One region of the Streptomyces sp. NPDC005574 genome, then DNA from elsewhere that is predicted to be linked to it. Evidence: riboswitches for the same ligand, from Rfam matches in the RefSeq annotation. Region 1 holds a riboswitch; each other region holds the start of a gene.

Region 1 (6,553 bases):
ACCTGGAGGGGGACGGCCGACACGGTGGTGCCCGCCGACTCCAGCAGGATCGTGCGCCGCTCGGTGCCGAACTTCTTGGCGACCGCGGCGAGTTCGGCGGAGACCAGCTTGCGCAGCTCGGTGTCCGAGTCGAGGATCCGGGTCAGCTCCGCGATCTCCGCGTTCAGCCGCTCCTTCTCCGACTCCAGCTCGATCCGGTCGAACCGGGTGAGGCGGCGCAGCGGCGTGTCCAGGATGTACTGCGTCTGGATCTCGGAGAGGGAGAAGCGCTCCATCAGGCGTTCCTTCGCCTGCGCGGAGTTGTCGCTGGAGCGGATGAGGCGGATCACCTCGTCGATGTCCAGCAGTGCCGTGAGCAGGCCCTCGACCAGGTGCAGGCGGTCGCGCTTCTTGCCGCGGCGGAACTCCGAGCGGCGGCGTACGACGGTGAAGCGGTGGTCGAGATAGACCTCCAGGAGTTCCTTGAGGCCCAGCGTGAGGGGCTGGCCGTCCACCAGTGCCACGTTGTTGACGCCGAAGGACTCCTCCATCGGCGTGAGCTTGTAGAGCTGCTCCAGGACGGCCTCCGGCACGAAGCCGTTCTTGATCTCGATGACCAGGCGCAGGCCGTGCGCGCGGTCGGTGAGGTCCTTGACGTCGGCGATGCCCTGGATCTTCTTCGCGCCGACCAGGTCCTTGATCTTGGCGATGACCTTCTCGGGACCGACCGTGAAGGGCAGCTCGGTGACGACGAGACCCTTGCGGCGGGCGGTGACCGTCTCCACGGAAACCGTCGCCCGGATCTTGAAGGTGCCGCGGCCCGTCTCGTACGCGTCGCGGATGCCGGAGAGGCCGACGATGCGGCCGCCCGTGGGCAGGTCGGGGCCCGGGACGAGCCGCATCAGGGCGTCGAGGTCGGCGTTCGGGTAGCGGATCAGGTGACGCGCGGCGGCGATGACCTCGGCGAGGTTGTGCGGCGGCATGTTGGTGGCCATACCGACCGCGATGCCCGACGCGCCGTTCACCAGGAGGTTGGGGAAGGCGGCCGGCAGGGCCACCGGCTCCTGCTCCTGGCCGTCGTAGTTGGGGGCGAAGTCGACCGTGTCCTCGTCGATGGACTCCGTCATCAGGCTCGCGGGCTCGGCGGCCTTGCACTCGGTGTACCGCATGGCGGCCGGCGGGTCGTCGTTGCCCAGGGAGCCGAAGTTGCCGTGGCCGTCGACCAGGGGCACCCGCATGGAGAACGGCTGGGCCATGCGGACCAGGGCGTCGTAGATCGACGCGTCGCCGTGCGGGTGCAGCTTGCCCATGACCTCGCCGACGACACGGGCGCACTTCACGTACCCGCGGTCGGGGCGCAGCCCCATCTCGTTCATCTGGTAGACGATGCGGCGGTGCACCGGCTTGAGGCCGTCGCGGGCGTCCGGCAGGGCTCGGGAGTAGATGACCGAGTACGCGTACTCGAGGAAGGAGCCCTGCATCTCGTCGACGACGTCGATGTCGAGGATCTTCTCCTCGTACGAGTCGTCGGGCGGCGGGGTCTTCGTGCTGCGGCGGGCCATCGCTGCCGGCTCCTTGCTCAAGCGTGAACGGGATCTGACGCGGACCATTGTGGACCGCGGCACTGACAACGCGGACCAGGACCCGATGCCGGGCCCCCGGCCCGGCGTTCACAGGTGCCGCTGCTTCGGAACAGGTGCCGCCGTGCGGCACGACTGCCCGCAGGCTACGCGATCCGCTGTGGGCGTATGTCGCCCGGGAACTTCGCCGACGCTCCGCACGCTTGCATACAGTGGCAGGACAGCAGGAAAACCGCGGTATTCGACGACCGCATCCGCGATCGAAGGGACGACATGCCCATGGGTCACACGGCCACAGCGCAGGCAGGCTCCGGCGGCCTGACAGCGACAGAGCACCGCCTGGCCAACGGCCTGCGCGTGGTGCTCTCCGAGGACCACCTGACCCCGGTCGCGGCGGTGTGCCTCTGGTACGACGTCGGCTCGCGCCACGAGGTCAAGGGCCGTACCGGCCTGGCTCACCTTTTCGAGCACCTGATGTTCCAGGGCTCCGGCCAGGTCAAGGGCAACGGCCACTTCGAGCTCGTCCAGGGCGCGGGCGGCTCACTCAACGGCACCACCAGCTTCGAGCGCACCAACTACTTCGAGACCATGCCGACCCACCAGCTGGAGCTCGCCCTCTGGCTGGAGGCCGACCGCATGGGCTCCCTCCTCGCGGCCCTGGACGACGAGTCCATGGAGAACCAGCGGGACGTCGTGAAGAACGAGCGCCGCCAGCGCTACGACAACGTCCCCTACGGCACCGCGTTCGAGAAGCTGACCGCCCTCGCCTACCCGGAGGGCCACCCCTACCACCACACGCCGATCGGCTCCATGGCCGACCTGGACGCGGCGACGCTGGAGGACGCGCGCGCGTTCTTCCGTACCTACTACGCGCCCAACAACGCGGTCCTGTCGGTGGTCGGCGACATCGACCCGGAGCAGACACTCGCCTGGGTCGAGAAGTACTTCGGTTCCATCGCCTCCCACGACGGGAAGCCCGCCCCGCGCGACGGCACGCTGCCCGAGACCCTCGGCGAGCAGCTGCGCGAGGTCGTCGAGGAGGAGGTCCCGGCGCGCGCCCTGATGGCCGCCTACCGGCTGCCGAACGACGGCACGCGCGCGTGCGACGCGGCCGACCTGGCGCTGACCGTCCTCGGCGGCGGCGAGTCCTCCCGCCTCTACAACCGGCTCGTACGGCGCGACCGTACGGCTGTGGCGGCCGGCTTCGGTCTGTTGCGGCTGGCGGGTGCGCCCTCCCTGGGCTGGCTGGACGTGAAGACCTCCGGTGACGTCGAGGTGCCGGTCATCGAGGCCGCCATCGACGAGGAGCTCGCCCGGTTCGCCGAGGAGGGGCCCACGCCCGAGGAGATGGAGCGCGCCCAGGCCCAGTTGGAGCGCGAGTGGCTGGACCGGCTCGGCACGGTCGCCGGCCGCGCCGACGAACTGTGCCGCTACGCCGTCCTGTTCGGCGACCCGCAGCTCGCCCTGACCGCCGTGCAGCGCGTGCTGGAGGTGACGGCCGAGGAGGTCCAGGAGGTCGCCAAGGCCCGGCTGCGCCCCGACAACCGGGCCGTGCTGGTCTACGAGCCCACCGAGGGCACCGATAACCAGGCTGACGAGGACGAGAACGAGGAGGCGGCCAAGTGACCGAGCTCGCCACGATGGACTTCCACCCCCAGCCGCAGGCCGGCGAGGCGCGGCCGTGGGCGTTCCCGGCCCCCGAGCGCGCGACGCTCGACAACGGCCTGACGGTCCTGCGCTGCCACCGCCCCGGCCAGCAGGTCGTCGCCGTCGAGGTGCTCCTGGACGCGCCTCTGGACGCCGAACCGGCCGGTCTCGACGGCGTCGCCACGATCATGGCCCGCGCCTTCTCGGAGGGCACCGACAAGCTCTCCGCCGAGGAGTTCGCCGCCGAGCTGGAGCGCTGCGGCGCCACTCTCGACGCGCACGCCGACCACCCCGGTGTCCGCCTGAGCCTCGAAGTGCCGGTCTCCCGCCTGCCCAAGGCACTCGACCTGCTCGCCGACGCCCTGCGGGCCCCGGCGTTCGCGGACAGCGAGGTCGAACGCCTCGTCCGCAACCGGCTCGACGAGATCCCGCACGAGCTGGCCAACCCCTCCCGTCGGGCCGCCAAGGAGCTCTCCAAGGAGCTGTTCCCGGCCACCGCGCGCATGTCGCGCCCGCGCCAGGGCACCGAGGAGACGGTCACCGCGATCGACTCCGCGGCCGTACGCGCCTTCTACGAGAAGCACGTCCGCCCCGCCACCGCGACCGCCGTGGTCGTCGGTGACCTCACCGGCATCGACCTCGACGCGCTGCTGGGCGACACGTTGGGCGCCTGGACCGGCTCGCAGGCCGAGCCCCGGCCGGTGCCGCCCGTGACCGCCGACGACGCGGGCCGGGTCGTCATCGTGGACCGTCCCGGTGCCGTCCAGACGCAGCTGCTCATCGGCCGCGTGGGTCCCGACCGGCACGACCGGGTGTGGCCCGCGCGCGTGCTGGGCACCTACTGCCTCGGCGGCACCCTCACCTCCCGCCTGGACCGCGTCCTGCGCGAGGAGAAGGGCTACACCTACGGCGTGCGGGCGTTCGGCCAGGTGCTGCGCTCCGCCCCGGACGGCACCGGTGCCGCGATGCTCGCGATCAGCGGCTCCGTCGACACGCCCAACACCGGTCCCGCTCTCCAGGACCTGTGGACCGTGCTCCGCACGCTCGCCGAGGGCGGGCTCACCGACGCCGAGCGCGATGTCGCCGTACAGAACCTGGTCGGCGTGGCGCCGTTGAAGTACGAGACCGCGGCGGCCGTCGCGGGCACGCTGGCCGACCAGGTCGAGCAGCACCTGCCCGACGACTACCAGGCGACGCTGTATCAGCAGCTCGCCGCGACCGGCACGGTGGAGGCCACGGCGGCGGTCGTGAGCGCCTTCCCGGTGGACCGTCTGGTCACGGTCCTCGTCGGTGACGCGGCCCAGATCAAGGAGCCCGTGGAGGCTCTCGGCATCGGCGAAGTCACCGTCGTCTCCGCCGAGTAGCGGACCGGCCGGCCGGCCGACGGCCGGACACGCCTACGGGGCCCTGGTGACTGAGGAGTCGTCAGGGCCGCCGTATGTCCGAATTGAGGGAGTGCACTCCTGTCTGGCCTGTGGCGTGCGCTACAAAAAGCGTGATCCGTTTGAGGATTGAAAGCAGCCGCGTCTAGCGTCATGCCGGCTGTCCGTCAGGCACCGCGCCGCATCCGCGGCACCGGGCAGTCATCGCCGAGTCCCCGTACGGCGCGAGCCAGGGGAGCCGGGGACCCACCATGTGTCCCTGGGGTGAATCGGACGCCCGCGCGCAAGCGAGGGGGTCCGTAGGAGACCTTCCTGCTCCGAACCCGTCAGCTAACCCGGTAGGCGAGAAGGAAGGAAAGGACCCACCACTTCATGGCGTTCACCCGCGCCGCCGGGAAGCACCGTCGTCCCAGCCGGATGCACCGCACCACCGTTCGCGCGGCGGGCGTCGCCGCGCTCGCCACCACCGGTGTCGTCGGCACCCTGGCCGCTCCCGCGCTCGCCGCGGAGCCCTCCGTCGAGCAGACCGGACTCACCCCGGTCATCACCATCGGTGACACGCTCGCCCAGAAGATCGACGCCCAGGCGGTCGCCCAGCAGCAGGCCGCCGAGGACACCGCGCGCAGGGAGGCCGCCGAGGCCGCCGCGCGCAAGGAGGCCGCGGCAGCCGCCGAGAGGGCCCACGAGGCCAAGCAGCGTGCCGCGCGCGAGGCGGAGCGCAAGCGTCTCAACACTTTCGTGCTGCCCGTCACCGGCTCCTACGTCTCCACCGGCTACCAGGCCAGCAGCGGCCTGTGGGCCTCCGGCAGCCACACCGGCATCGACTTCCACGCGGCGAGCGGCACGTCCGTGCACGCGGTCGGCTCGGGCACGGTCGTCGAGGCCGGCTGGGGCGGTTCCTACGGCAACAACGTCGTGATCAAGATGATTGACGGTACGTACACGCAGTACGGCCACCTGTCGTCCATCGGCGTCTCGGTGGGCCAGACGGTCACTCCCGGCCAGCAGATCGGCCTGTCCGGCGCGACCGGCAACGCCACCGGCCCGCACCTGCACTTCGAGGCCCGCACGACCGCGGAGTACGGCTCGGACATGGACCCGGTCGCCTACCTCCGGTCGCACGGCGTGAGCGTCTGACACCGGCCGCCACGCAGGCCGTACCGCCGTCAGCGGCGCGTAGCGGCCCCCGCGAGCGCTGACCGTCCCACGGCGGACGGCGGTACTTCCCGAAGCCCCGGCTCTCCAGCCGGGGCTTTCGGCGTTTCCGACCCCCCTCTGTCCAAAAAATATCCATGGATTCCGGCCCGCCGTCGGAAATTCCCGCTCATTGCAATAGAGTCACTGGACAAGCGTCAATCATCGACGTTTCACGGGGATTAAGGCGGAGGTCGGTCATGCGTATTCCGGCGCACTCGGTGTGCACGGCGATCCGGGACGACATCGTCGCCGGTGTCTACGAGCGTGGCAGCCGCCTCACCGAGGAACTGCTCGCCCGCCGCTACGGCGTCTCCCGCGTCCCCGTCCGCGAAGCCCTGCGCACCCTGGAGGCCGAGGGGTTCGTGGTGACCCGGCGGCACGCGGGCGCGTGCGTCGCGGAACCCACCGAGCAGGAGGGCGCCGACCTCCTGGAGATGCGCATGCTCCTGGAGCCGCTGGGCGCCTCACGCGCCGCGCAGCGGCGTACCGAGGCCCACCTCAAGGTGCTGCGCGGCCTGGTCAGGCTGGGCCAGGAGCGGGCCCGGCGGGGCAACAGCGAGGACCTGCGCTCCCTGGGAGGCTGGTTCCACGAGACGCTCGCCCAGGCGTCCGGCAGCCCGGCGCTGACGTCGATGCTGACCCAGCTGCGCCACAAGATCGCCTGGATGTTCGTGGTGGACGCGCCCGCCGACCCGGCGGACTCCTGGGCGGAGCACGGCGCGATCGTGGACGCCGTGGCGCGCGGCGACAGCGAGCGGGCGCGAGCGG
Region 2 (6,553 bases), on a different contig from region 1:
TCGATGTCGGCGCGCATCGCCGCGACCTGCTCTGCGGACGGCGGGTCGGTGACGGCGCCGTCCCGCACCAGGTGCCGCTCGGTCATCCGGACGCAGCCGACGTCCACCGAACGCGCCGCGCGAACCCCGTCCTCGCCCACGACGAACTCGGTCGAGCCGCCGCCGATGTCCACGACCAGGTAGGGCCGGGCGAATCCGTCCGCCTCCCGCCCGTCGCCGTCCCCGGAGGACGCGCTCCGCGCGCCCGTCCCGTGCCCCGCCAGCTCCCTGGTCGCGCCGGTGAAGGAGAGCTCGGCCTCCTCCGCGCCCGAGACGACCTCGGGATCGACGCCGAGGATGTCCCGCACCCCGCGGACGAAGTCGTCCCGGTTGGAGGCGTCCCGCGAGGCCGAGGTGGCCACGAACCGCACCGTCGTCGCACCGAGCTCGCGGATCACCTCCGCGTAGGCGCGGCACGCGGTGAACGTCCGCTCCAGTGCCTCGGGGGCCAGCCGGCCGGTCCGGTCCACGTCCTGGCCGAGCCGCACGATCGTCATACGGCGGTCGAGTTCGAGCAGTTCGCCGGTGCCGGGGTCGACGTCGGCGACCAGCAGCCGGATGGAGTTCGTGCCGCAGTCGACGGCGGCGACCCGGCTGAAGCCGGGGGCGACCGGCGGGACGGGTGTGACGGAGGCGCCGCGGCGGGCGGCCGGGTCCTCGACCACGCCCTCCTCGCCGGGGTGCTCGTCCGCCGGGTCGGGCGCCTGCAGCGGCTGCACGCACGGGCCCTTGCGCCACCACTCCGGCAGCATCGCGAGCGCCTCGTCGCCCAGCGGGTTGACGCCCGGCCCCGCGGCCAGGGAGTGGCCCACCAGCACGTGCAGGCACTTCACCCGGTCGGGCATGCCGCCCGCGCTCGGGAACCCCTCCAGCACCTCGATGGCGTCCCGGCGGGCGAGGTAGTCCTCGTGCGCGGCGCGGTAGGCGGCGGCGAGCTCCGGGTCGGTGCCGAGCCGCTCGGTCATCTCCTTCATGACGCCGTTCGCCTCGAGGGTGCCGATCGCTGAGGCGGCCCTCGGGCACGTCAGGTAGTACGTCGTCGGGAAGGGCGTGCCGTCGGGCAGCCGCGGGGCCGTCTCCACGACGTCCGGCTGCCCGCAGGGGCACCGGTGGGCGATGGCGCGCAGCCCGCGCGGCGGACGCCCGAGCTGCTGCTTGAAGGCATCGACGTCCGCGTCGGTGGGCTCGGTGCGCGGGGTGGTCGGCGGGGGCGTTTCCATGCCTGTCTCTCTGTAAGTCGGTTCACCTGGGTCGTTCACCAGGTGAGGTCACCGGTCGGAGGCGTCGGACTTGTCGACGCCGTCCCAGACGTTCGAGTACCAGGGGCGGTCGGCCGCGCCCTGCTCGGCGCGCGACTGCCTGGCCGCGCCGGGGTCGATGACGACGTAGCCGGTCTCCCCCGGCATCACGTAGTGCAGCCGCTGCCGGATCTGCTGCTCGGCGTACGCGTCGTCCTGCCAGCGCGCCTTGAGGTCGCGCAGCTGCTCGACGCGCTGCCTGGCCCGCTCCTTCTGGCGCACCATGTCCGCCATGTCGGCGCGCTGGGAGACGTACTGCCGCATCGGGTAGGCGAGGGCCACGATCAGCGTGCACAGGACCAGGGCGAGCAGGGCCGCGCGGCTGGTCAGCCGGGAGCGGCGCGCCTGGCGCTTGGTCTGGGAGCGGTAGACCCGGGCCGCCGTCTGCTCGCCGAGCAGCCGGATCCTGGTCGTGGTGGAGAAACGGTCCCGGTCCTTCACGGCCACTGGCGATCCGCCTCCCCTTCGCACCTGTCGGCCCGTCATACGCGCGTACGTCCCCGGACACGGTACGGGACCGGGTACGGGGACGTACGTGCGACTGGCTGAGCCCTGCCGAGGTGGGTCAGCCGCGGAAGCGCGGGAAGGCGCTGCGGCCGGCGTACACGGCGGCGTCGTCGAGGATCTCCTCGATGCGCAGGAGCTGGTTGTACTTGGCGACGCGGTCCGAGCGGGCCGGGGCGCCGGTCTTGATCTGGCCGCAGTTCACGGCGACAGCGAGGTCGGCGATGGTGACGTCCTCGGTCTCGCCGGAGCGGTGCGACATCATGCACTTGAAGCCGTTGCGCTGGGCCATCTCGACGGCGTCCAGGGTCTCGGTCAGCGAGCCGATCTGGTTGACCTTGACGAGCAGGGCGTTCGCGGAGCCCTCCTCGATGCCGCGGGCGAGGCGCTCGGGGTTGGTGACGAAGAGGTCGTCGCCCACGATCTGGACCTTGTCGCCCAGCTTCTGGGTGATGACGTTCCAGCCGGCCCAGTCGTCCTCGTACAGCGGGTCCTCGATGGAGACGAGCGGGTACGCGGAGACGAGCTCCTCGTAGTACTCGGTCATCTCGGCGGCGGAGCGGGACTTGCCCTCGAACTCGTACTTGCCGTCCTTGTAGAACTCGGACGCGGCGACGTCGAGGGCGAGCGCGATCTGCTCGCCGGGGATGTAGCCGGCCTGCTTGACGGCCTCGATGATGAGGTCGAGCGCGGCGCGGTTGGACTCCAGGTTCGGGGCGAAGCCGCCCTCGTCGCCGAGGCCGGTGGACAGGCCCTTGGTCTTCAGCACCTTCTTGAGGGTGTGGTAGACCTCGGCGCCCCAGCGCAGCGCCTCGGAGAAGGACTCCGCGCCGATCGGGGCGATCATGAACTCCTGGATGTCCACGTTGGAGTCGGCGTGCGAGCCGCCGTTCAGGATGTTCATCATCGGGACGGGCAGCAGGTGCGCGTTCGGGCCGCCCAGGTAGCGGAACAGCGGCAGGTCGCTGGCCTCGGAGGCGGCGTGCGCGACGGCGAGGGAGACGCCGAGGATGGCGTTGGCGCCGAGCGAGCCCTTGTTGTCGGTGGCGTCCAGGTCGAACATGGCCTGGTCGATCAGGCGCTGCTCGGTGGCGTCGTAGCCGACGAGCTCCGGGCCGATCTGCTCGATGACGGCGAGGACGGCCTTCTCGACACCCTTGCCGTGGTAGCGGTTGGGGTCACCGTCGCGCAGCTCGATGGCCTCGAAGGCACCGGTGGATGCGCCGGACGGAACGGCGGCACGACCCGTGCTGCCGTCGTCGAGGCCGACCTCGACCTCGACCGTGGGGTTGCCTCGGGAGTCCAGGATTTCCCGGGCTACGACGACGTCGATGGACGGCACGAGCATCTCCTTCTTCAATGTGACGCGGGTACGGCCGGACCGGGGCCCGGCTGGTGCAGCGCCGCCGGGGCTCTGCGTGACGAGCCTAACCGCCCCGGGGGGATCGGTCGGCCTTCCGGCCACGTCGTGGACAGAACCGAGAGTAAATTGTTTCCGAACGGAACAAAGAGGGGAGCTGTGCGGGGCCCGAAAGCGGGGTGCCGGACAGCACAAAGCCCCGCCCCGGTGCGTACGGGGGAAGACGCACCGGAGCGGGGAGCCCGTGGGGACGGGGGGTGACCCTCACGGGAGCCTCAGCCTGAAGGACCCGGATGTGAGGGCGCTGTGGTTCGACTACGGGCCGGGTGTCACTTCAGGTGGAGCTGCTGGCCCGGGTAGATGAAGTCGGCGTCGTCGACGATGTCCTTGTTCAGCTGGAACAGCTTCTGCCAGCCGCCCTTGACCTTGTGCTTCTCGGCGATCGAGCTGAGCGTGTCGCCCTTGACGACCTTGTACTCGCCGTCACCCTTCTTGACCTTCTTGCCGGTCGGGGTGCTGACGGTCTTCTTGGCGGCCGGGCGCTCCGCGGAACGGGAGGCCGGCTGCTCGGTGGTCGAGCGGGTGGTGGTCGAGGAGCCGCTGGAACCACTGGAGCTGTTCGAGCCGCTGGAGCTGTTCGACGAGGTGGAGCTGTTCGACGAGGTGCCGGTGGAACCGCTGTAGCCGGCGCTCGACAGGCCCTTGCCGCAGACCGGCCAGGCGCCCTTGCCCTGGGAGGCGAGGACCTTCTCGGCGACGGCGATCTGCTGCGCCTTGGATGCCTGGTTGGCGGTGGAGGCGTACTGCGTGCCGCCGTACGCGGCCCAGGTGGAGGCGGAGAACTGCAGGCCGCCGTAGTAGCCGTTGCCGGTGTTGATGGACCAGTTGCCGCCGGACTCGCACGCGGCGACGGTGTCCCACTCGGAGGCGGTGGCGGCGGAGGCGTTGCCGGCCGCCATCAGCGGGGCGGCGATGGCCACACCGGTGACACCGGCGAGCGTGGCGACGCGGGTGGCCTTGGACGGGCGGCGGTGCTTGCCCTTGCCGGAAAACAGCATGGTTGATCCCCTCACCGACGCCTGCGAGGTGAGCTGTCGGGTTCGGGCCGGTTGAGTTGCCCGGCCACACCTCCCTGGGAGGCGTGGCTTAACCCCAAGCCGTTCCGTCAACTGCCCGGCGCGGCGCTTACCTTGGGTCCCCCGCTCCTGCCTACGGCGCTTTACGCGACGACTGTTCCCGTACGGCCGCTGGCAGGATTCGGCGTTGCGGCCGCCGGGGCTCGTGTTGACGAGCGGTCACGACCGTAGACATGTGATCCGGCGAATTTCAAAGACGATCAGGGCTTCTGAGAGTCATCCCACACTTTCACCAAAGCGGACATTCAGTCACAAGTGCGGCGCGAACTCCCGCTGCTTTTCGCCCGGTTAGACCCCGACTCGCAGGGTCTGACCGGGGGCGATGCTGCTCGGGTCGCCACCGATGGCGCCCTTGTTCGCGTCGTAGAGCGCGCGCCACCCGCCGTCGAGGTCAAGGGAGTCGGCGATGGACGCGAGGGTGTCCCCGAGGCGGACGGTGTACGAGTCGACGGGCGTGGCGTCGCCGTCGCCCGCGACGTGGCGGCCCGCCGAGGGGGCGGCGTCGGTCGCGGCGCCCTCGTCGGCGCTGCCGCCGCGGTGCTTGCCCGAACCGAGGGACCCGGTGTCGACCAGGCTCGAAGTGCCCACGCTCTGCTCGACGTTGTCCGCTTCCTCCCGCTTCGACACCTCGGGGGACGACTTGCCGGAAGTGCCCGGGTCGGCCTGACCGGAACGGGAATCGGCACTCTTGTCGGTGCCGCTGCCGGATGCGGTACCGGACTTGGCCGGGCCGCCCTTCTTGCCCGTGCCGGCCTCGGCGCTCGCCGAGGTGCCGGACGGGGTGGGCGACGCCGAGGGCGAGGAGGAGGAAGACGAAGACGCTTCCGACGAGTCGGACAAACCGGAGGAGCCGGAGGAGTCCGACGAGTCGGGCGCCGTGGTGCCCAGACCCGTGTCGATGTCGGCCGATCCGGAGTCCTTGCTGAGCCCGGCGAGCAGACCGCACGTCGGCCAGGCGGTGATGCCCTGGTCGTCGAGCATCTTCTCGGCCACGGCTATCTGCTGGGAGCGGCTCGCCTCGTCGGCGCTCGACGCGTACTCCAGACCGCCGTACTTCTCCCAGTTGTCCTGGGAGACCTGAAGGCCGCCGTAGTAGCCGTTGCCCGCGTTCTCACTCCAGGAGCCGCCGCTCTCGCATTCCGCGACCTGGTCCCAGGTGGTGCCCGCGGCCGCACTCGCCCCGGTGGCACCGAGGAGCGGGATCGCGATGGCGGAGCCGGTCACGCCGGCTGCCACGAGGAGAGCCGGAGCCTGACGGGGGCGACGGTGTCGACCGTTCCCGGAGAGCATGCGGAGACCTTTCGCAGAACGACAGTGACCGCGCGGCACCCACAGCGGGGCACCGCGCTGATCCGTGAACGTATAGGCACACGATCACTTGTCACAAGTTAATGCCGCGTAGATCACGTGAACATCACAGAGTTGAGGGCATGTCACCTTTACGCAGGTGGGAGCAGTCATCCACGGGGCGTGAACTCCACCGGCAACGTGCGCAGTCCCCGCATGATGAGCCCGCCCCGCCACCGCAAGTCGGCCGGATCCACACCCAGTTGCAGGTCCGGCAGCCGGGTGAGGAGCGTGCCGATCGCGCTCTGGCCCTCCAGCCGGGCGAGCGGGGCGCCGAGACAGTAGTGGATGCCGTGGCCGTACCCGAGATGCTGGTTGTCCCGCCGCCCGAGGTCGAGCACGTCCGGATCGGCGAACCGCTCCGGGTCACGGTCCGCGGCCGCGAGGACCACGAGGACGGGGTCGCCCGCCGCGATGTCCTGCCCGCCGAGGGTGAGCGACCCGGTGGCGAACCGCCAGGTCGCCAGCTCCACCGGACCGTCGTAGCGCAGGAGTTCCTCCACACCCGTCTCCAGCAGGCCCCGGTCACCGGCGGCGAGGGACTCCTGGAGGCGGGTGCGCTGCCCCGGATGGTTCAGCAGCGCGTACACGCCGTTGCCGATGAGGTTGACGGTGGTCTCGAACCCGGCGAAGAGAAGGATGAACGCCATCGCCGCCGCCTCGTTCTCGCTGAGGTGCTCGCCGTGGTCGGAGGCGCGGATGAGAGCGGAGAGGAGGTCCTCGCCCGGCCCCGCCTCGGCGGGCAGCGCCGCGCGCTTGCGGTGGATCAGCTCGGCCAGATAGCTCCGCATCTTCTTCACCGACCGCGCCACCCCGCCCCGCGGGCCGCCGCCGTGCCGGATCATCATGCCCGCCCAGTCCCGGAAGTC
Region 3 (6,553 bases), on a different contig from region 1:
GCTGCTGCACGTCCGACGCGGCGATCTTCTCGATGAGTTGCTGTGCGCTGATCTTCGGCAGGCTGGGGTCGCCGGAATCGGCGAGTGCGGGCACGAGCCCGATGGTCGCCGCCGCCACCCCGATCACGGTGACCGGGACGATGTACCGGGCGGCCTTGCGGCGACCCGCGCGCAGGTCGTCGGCCTCTCCGGCGTTCGCGCTGTCCTCGGATTCGTACGGTGCCATGTGTGCCTTACCTCCGTCGTCGGCGGCGGCTGCCCGTTGTTCTTCTCGTCCTCGCACTCGTCCCACCCCGAGCCGCCATTCTCACCCGAATCGGTGAGGAGTGGTGATGTCCGTGGTGTCCATCTGACCAAATCGGGCGCGGTGATGCGTCAACCCCCGGACTCAACTCCGCGTACGCCTGGGGTATGACGCGAGAGGGCGGCGCCTCCCCCGACCCGTAGGGGTTCGGACGAGACACCGCCCTGAAGCGACTGCCGTCGGAGGGGGCGCCGGCGCGAGTGCCGTGACCGGAACTAGCCCGCCCGGTGGACCACCGCGTCGCACAGTTCGAGCAGCGCCGCCTTCGCGTCGCACTCGCGCAGCGGGGCCAGGACCGCGCGGGCCTCCTCGGCGTAGCGCACGGTGTCCCGGCGGGCCTGCTCCAGCGCGGGATGGGCGCGGAGCCCGGCCAGTGCCTCGGCGTGCCGCCCGTCGTCGGTCAGGTCGGAGTCGAGGAGCTCGCACAGGGCGAGGTCCTCGGCGAGGCCCAGCCGGGCCGCCCGCTCGCGCAGCCGCAGCACCGGCAGGGTCGGGATGCCCTCGCGCAGGTCCGTGCCCGGGGTCTTGCCCGACTCGTGGGAGTCGGAGGCGATGTCCAGCACGTCGTCCGCCAGCTGGAAGGCGACCCCGAGCCGCTCGCCGTACTGCGTGAGCACGTCGACGACCGTCTCGTCGGCGCCCGACATCATGGCGCCGAAACGGCAGGACACGGCCACCAGTGAGCCCGTCTTGCCGCCGAGGACGTCGAGGTAGTGCTCGACCGGGTCGCGCCCGTCCGTCGGACCGGCCGTCTCCAGGATCTGGCCGGTCACCAGGCGCTCGAACGCCTCCGCCTGGACCCGGACCGCCTCCGGCCCGAGGTCGGCCAGGATGTGCGAGGCCCGGGCGAACAGGAAGTCCCCGGTGAGGACGGCGACCGAGTTGCCCCAGCGGGCGTTCGCGCTGGGCACCCCGCGCCGCACGTCGGCCTCGTCCATGACGTCGTCGTGGTACAGCGTCGCCAGGTGGGTCAGCTCCACCACCACCGCGGACGGCACGATCCCCGGCGCGTGGCGGTCACCGAACTGCGCGGCGAGCATCACGAGCAGTGGCCGGAAACGTTTGCCGCCGGCGCGCACGAGGTGCTGCGCGGCCTCCGTGATGAAGGGGACCTCACTCTTGGTGGCTTCGAGCAGACCCTCCTCGACGGCCGCCATCCCGGCCTGGACATCGGCTTCCAGAGCCTGGTCCCGCACGCTCAGCCCGAACGGCCCGACGACGGTCACGAGGGGTCTCCTGTCTGCTGGTGTCCACTGGCGATCACACGGTTTGTCGATAGGTCGCTGCGCTCACTCAAGTCAGCGTATCCGGTCACCTTTCGATCACCGATAGCGCCCACGGTTCCAGGCCAGGCGGTATCGGATCACGACCGGAATGTTTTTGATCACTCCATAAGGACTGATATCTGTCGGGTTAGCTGTAAGTAGCCGCATCTGTCACCAATCGCGGCGGCCACCGGGCCGCCGGCCCGCGCGGCCGGAAACACCCTGCACCTCCTCGCCCTGCAGTATCCCCACGCCCCTCCGCACCGGGCGACCGACGAGGCCCCGCGTGTCCCCCTCGCGGGGCCGGCGCGACCGTCCTCGCCCGCCCTCTGTCGCCCACCCGGGCGTACGGGGTCGCACGCGGCGGGTCGGTGGGGTGGCGGCCCGCGCGGGGGTCCACACCGGGGCCCCTTCAATGCCGTGCCCTCGCGGGCCGGTCCCGCCCGCCGGCCCGACGACCCCGCCGAGCCAACGGTCCCGCCCGACGACCCGCCGCCCCCACGGCCGACCCAGCGCGCCGGACCCGCGCACCGCGCCCGCCGTCCACCCCGCCCGCCCGCCGGGCTCACGCCCCGAACCCGCCTGCCGCACACGCGCCGACAGCACCCACCGACGCACGCACCCCTCCGCCCACCTCCGCACCCGCCCGAAAAAACATCCCTCCCCCGCCTCCCCCTCACGCACGGAAGTGGATTTCACCGGCGGCCAATTGGCCACGAGTTGGCCCTATTGCCCGAATTGCGCCGCTTGTTCACGCCCGTGAGTTGGGTCACGCGCGCCCGGGATCACCCCCAGCCCTCCCGTCACCCTTTCCGCCTTTGCCGCAAAGCGAGTTGAGGGTTGGCATCCGCAAAGGATCAAGTACCCCATACGCCTCAGATCAAGGTCAACCGCTCGAATGGCGATTCCGGCCCTTGTTCCGGACATGTGCTCTCGCATACGTTCCCGGCCTGTCGGGTGGACGCCTAATCCTGCCGCCGCCCGAACCGACACTCATCGACACAGACACCGCACGGCAGGAGCGGGGGACCCAGGTAAGTCGCCGCACCGGATGTTCCAGGACAAACCGGTACGGCTGGGGGTGAAGTCACGTCCGTCAGGGCGTGGCCGGGCAACTCCCGCCCGAACCCGACAGCTCACCTCGCAGGCGCCGGAGAGGACACAGTCATGCCCGCTGCCGCTCAGCACCGACGTACCAGAACCGCCCGCCTCGCCCGCAAGCTCGCCGTCATCGGCACCGGAGCCGCCGTACTGGCGCTCCCCGTCATCGGAGCGAGCACCGCCTCCGCGGCGACCCCGACGGTGACCACCGCCTCCTCGCTGGGGTACGCCAACAACCTGGACGGCTGGATCCGCGCCTCGCTGACCGTCATGGCCCAGCACGGCATTCCGGGTTCGTACAACGGCATCTACCGCAACGTCATCCGCGAGTCCTCCGGCAACCCCAACGCCATCAACCTGTGGGACTCCAACGCGGCCGCGGGCATCCCCTCCAAGGGTCTGCTCCAGGTCATCGACCCGACGTTCCGGGCCTACCACGTCGCCGGCACCTCGTGGGACTCCTACGACCCGGTCGCGAACATCACCGCCGCCTGCAACTACGCGGCCGCGCGGTACGGCTCGATCGACAACGTCTTCTCGGCGTACTGAGCACTGCCTGTGAGGGTCAGGGGCACCGGCGTTGGGACGCCGGTGCCCACCGGCCCCCGGTCCGATCGGCGGATCAGACCGGCCGCCAGGCCCTCCGGGGCCCGGGGAAGAGACGTTCGAGGACGACGGCCACGCCGTCGTCCTCGTTCGACGTGGTGACCTCGTCGGCCACCGACCGCAGTTCGGGGTGCGCGTTGGCCATCGCCACCCCGCGGGCCGCCCAGTCGAACATGGGGATGTCGTTGGGCATGTCACCGAAGGCGATCGTCCGGTCCGGGCCGAGGCCCAGATACTCCGCGGCCAGCGCGAGACCGGTGGCCTTGGTGATGCCGCATGGCTGGAGTTCGACGGTGCCGGGCCCGGACATGGTGACCGTGGCCAGGGAACCGGCCACCGATCGCGCCGTCGCCGCCAACTCGTCGTCGCTCAGGTAGGGGTGGCGCAGCAGCACCTTGCTGATGGGCTCGCACCACAGGTCGTCGCGCCGCTCGACCCGGAGCGCCGGGAGGGTCGGGTGCGGCATCAGGTAGCCGGGCTCGATGAGCGTGAGGCCGTCGACGCCGTCCTGGTCGACCGCCGCGTACACCAGCCCGACCTCGGCCTCGATCTTGCCGAGGGCGGTCTCGGCCAGCTCCCGGTCCAGGGTGACGGACCACAGCAGGCGGTCCGCGCCCGCGTCGTACACCTGCGCGCCCTGTCCGCACACCGCGAGCCCCGTGCTGCCGAGGTCGTCGAGCAGGGGCCGCACCCTGGGCGCCGGGCGGCCCGTCACCACCAGATGCCGGGCGCCGGCCGACGCCGCGCGGGCGAGCGCGGCGAGCGACCGTTCGGAGAGGGTGTCGTCGCCGCGGAGCAGGGTTCCGTCCAGGTCGGTGGCGATGAGTGAATATGCGGTGGGAGCGGCCATGATCAGAGAATACGGATGGAACGCCCCGGCGACTCGACGCGAACCGGACGGCTCCTTCTTTCACATCCGTTGACCCAAGTTCCGGTTGCCTGCTGTCCGTTACTGCTCGCCGGGTGCCGGGAGTTGAGCAGTTCGGCGGTTCCGGCCCGCGGGCGGTTTCCGGCTCCGGACGCCCGCCGGGGACGGCCGGACCCGGCCTACGCGGACTCCCGGACCACCAGTTCCGTCGGCAGGATCACGCCCGCCGTGTCCTCGCCGGCGATCTGCGCGAGGAGCATCCGGACCATCTCCGCGCTGATCCGGTCGAAGGGCTGGCGCATGGTGGTGAGGGCGGGGGTGATGGCGGTGGCCGCCGGGGAGTCGTCGAAGCCTCCGACAGCGATGTCATCGGGCACCGAACAGCCCTCCTGCTGAAGGGTGTTGACGACTCCCTGGGCCATGAGGTCGGAGGCGACGAACACCGCGTCCAGGTCGGGGGCCCGCTTCAGCAGCAGCCGGGCCGCCCGCTCGCCGCCGGCGCGCCGGTAGTCACCCTCGACGACCAGTGCCTCGTCGTAGGGCAGGCCCGCCTCCGCGAGCACCTCGCGGTAGCCGGCCAGCCGGTCGGTGCCGCCCGGGGTGTCGAGCGGGCCGGTGATCATGGCGACCCGGCGGCGGCCGGTGGCGAGGAGGTGGCGGACCATCTCCCGGGCGCCGTCGCGGTCGTCGGCGGCCACGTAGCTGACCTTGGAGCCGAGGCCGAGCGGTTTGCCGCAGGCCACCAACGGGATGCCGGCGGCGCGCAGTTCGGCGGCGACCGGGTCACCGCTGTGGCTGGACACCAGCAGGACGCCGTCGACATGGCCGGAGGTGATGTAGCGGGTGAGCCGGCGGCGGTCGTCGCGGGAGGAGGCCAGCATCAGCAGCAGCGGGACGTCGTGCCGTGCGAGGTGTTCGGTGCAGCCGCGCAGCAGCACGTTGAAGTTGGGGTCCTCGAAGAACTTCTCCTGCGGCTCGGTGAGGAGGAAGGCGACCGAGTCGGAGCGCCCGGTGCTCAGGCTGCGGGCGTGCCGGTTGACGACGTACCCCGTCTTCCTGATCGCGGCCTCCACGGCCCGGCCCGCGGCGGGCGAGACGTAGTGGCCGCCGTTCAGGAAGCGGGAGACGGTGCCCCGTGACACGCCCGCCTCCCGTGCCACGTCGTGGATGGTGGGCGGCCTGCGGCGTCCGTTCGCGCTGGTGGTCATGGTCCTCGTCATGGGGCGGGCGGGCGAGTCGGAAGGTGGTGCGGGAGGGCGGCCGGGCGCCGGTCAGGCCTTGACGGAGCCGCTCAGCAGGTCCAGTGACCAGAAACGCTGGATCACCAGGAACAGGGCGATCAGCGGGAGGATCGCGAGCAGACAGCCGGTGATGACCAGGGTGTAGAGGGCGGGCTGCGAGGCGCCCTGGGCCAGCAGGGTGTAGAGGCCGAGGGTGAGCGGGAACTTGGTGTCGTCGGCGAGCATCACGTACGGCAGCAGGAAGTTGTTCCAGATGCCGACGAACTGGAACAGGAACACCGTGATGAGGCCCGGCATCATCATCGGCACCGCGATCCGCGAGAAGATCCGCCACTCGCTCGCGCCGTCCATGCGGGCGGCCTCCATGAGTTCGGCGGGCACCGAGGCGGCCGCGTAGATGCGGACCAGGTAGACGCCGTACGGGGAGAGGATGGACGGCAGCAGCATCGACCAGTACGAGTCGGCCAGGCCCGTCTTCGCCAGCAGCAGGTACTGCGGTACGGCCAGCACGATGCCCGGCACCAGCACACCGGCCAGGATCATCTTGAAGACGGCCTCCCGTCCGCGGAAGACGAACCGGCCGAGCGCGTAGCCGCCGGCGGCGGAGACCGCGGTGGACAGCGCGGCGCCGAAGCCCGCGTAGAAGGCGGAGTTGGCCATCCACTGCCAGTAGATGCCGTCCCGGTAGGCGGTCAGGTCGTTCACGTTGTCGAGGAAGCCGGAGCCGGGGGCGAAGGTGAAGGTGGAGAACAGCTCCGACCGGTTCTTCGTCGCGGCGACGACCACCCAGGCGATGGGGACCAGGCAGTACAGCGCGCCGAGGATCAGCACCAGGGTGGGGATCCAGGCGGTGCGCCGCGCACGGCTTCCGGTGGCGGACGTGCCGGTGTCGGCGGTGAGGGTGAGGGGGGTCATGCCCGGTCCTCCCGGGTGTAGCGGTCGGAAACGCGCAGCAGGGTGAAGGAGAGAAGGTAGGTGGCCACGGCGAGCACCACCGCGGTGGCGGAGGCGCCGTAGATGTCGGACTGCAGGAACGCCGTGTCGTAGATGGCCATCAACGGGCTCCAGCTGCTGGGCAGTCCGTTGGTCAGCGGCTTCAGGGTCATGGGCTCGGTGAAGACCTGGAGGGTGGCGATCACCGAGAAGAAGAAGGTGAGCACCAGCGAGG

The links. A riboswitch is a leader RNA that binds a small molecule or an ion and turns the genes downstream of it on or off. The one in region 1 is predicted to bind cyclic di-AMP.
Positions count from the first base shown of each region.
Region 2: linked by a shared signal. The riboswitch ahead of ABZT03_RS18440 (transglycosylase family protein) and the one ahead of ABZT03_RS10885 (M23 family metallopeptidase) in region 1 are both predicted to bind cyclic di-AMP.
Region 3: linked by a shared signal. The riboswitch ahead of ABZT03_RS04635 (transglycosylase SLT domain-containing protein) and the one ahead of ABZT03_RS10885 (M23 family metallopeptidase) in region 1 are both predicted to bind cyclic di-AMP.

Region 1 covers NZ_JBEXCW010000011.1:125,330-131,882, forward strand. Annotated here, with positions in the region: gene ABZT03_RS10870 (DNA topoisomerase IV subunit A) at 1-1,541, opposite strand, end outside; gene ABZT03_RS10875 (pitrilysin family protein) at 1,833-3,185, shown strand; gene ABZT03_RS10880 (pitrilysin family protein) at 3,182-4,570, shown strand; cyclic di-AMP (ydaO/yuaA leader) riboswitch at 4,784-4,947, shown strand; gene ABZT03_RS10885 (M23 family metallopeptidase) at 4,961-5,725, shown strand; gene ABZT03_RS10890 (GntR family transcriptional regulator) at 5,983-6,553, shown strand, end outside.
Region 2 covers NZ_JBEXCW010000025.1:17,556-24,108, forward strand. Annotated here, with positions in the region: gene ABZT03_RS18420 (Ppx/GppA phosphatase family protein) at 1-599, opposite strand, end outside; partial or broken gene ABZT03_RS18425 (DUF501 domain-containing protein) at 807-1,259, opposite strand; gene ABZT03_RS18430 (septum formation initiator family protein) at 1,308-1,784, opposite strand; gene eno (phosphopyruvate hydratase) at 1,903-3,189, opposite strand; gene ABZT03_RS18440 (transglycosylase family protein) at 3,531-4,259, opposite strand; cyclic di-AMP (ydaO/yuaA leader) riboswitch at 4,263-4,428, opposite strand; gene ABZT03_RS18445 (transglycosylase family protein) at 4,626-5,627, opposite strand; gene ABZT03_RS18450 (cytochrome P450) at 5,795-6,553, opposite strand, start outside.
Region 3 covers NZ_JBEXCW010000004.1:105,879-112,431, forward strand. Annotated here, with positions in the region: gene ABZT03_RS04625 (DUF2092 domain-containing protein) at 1-226, opposite strand, end outside; gene ABZT03_RS04630 (polyprenyl synthetase family protein) at 520-1,530, opposite strand; cyclic di-AMP (ydaO/yuaA leader) riboswitch at 2,566-2,734, shown strand; gene ABZT03_RS04635 (transglycosylase SLT domain-containing protein) at 2,737-3,219, shown strand; gene ABZT03_RS04640 (HAD family hydrolase) at 3,293-4,126, opposite strand; gene ABZT03_RS04645 (LacI family DNA-binding transcriptional regulator) at 4,324-5,352, opposite strand; gene ABZT03_RS04650 (carbohydrate ABC transporter permease) at 5,416-6,300, opposite strand; gene ABZT03_RS04655 (sugar ABC transporter permease) at 6,297-6,553, opposite strand, start outside.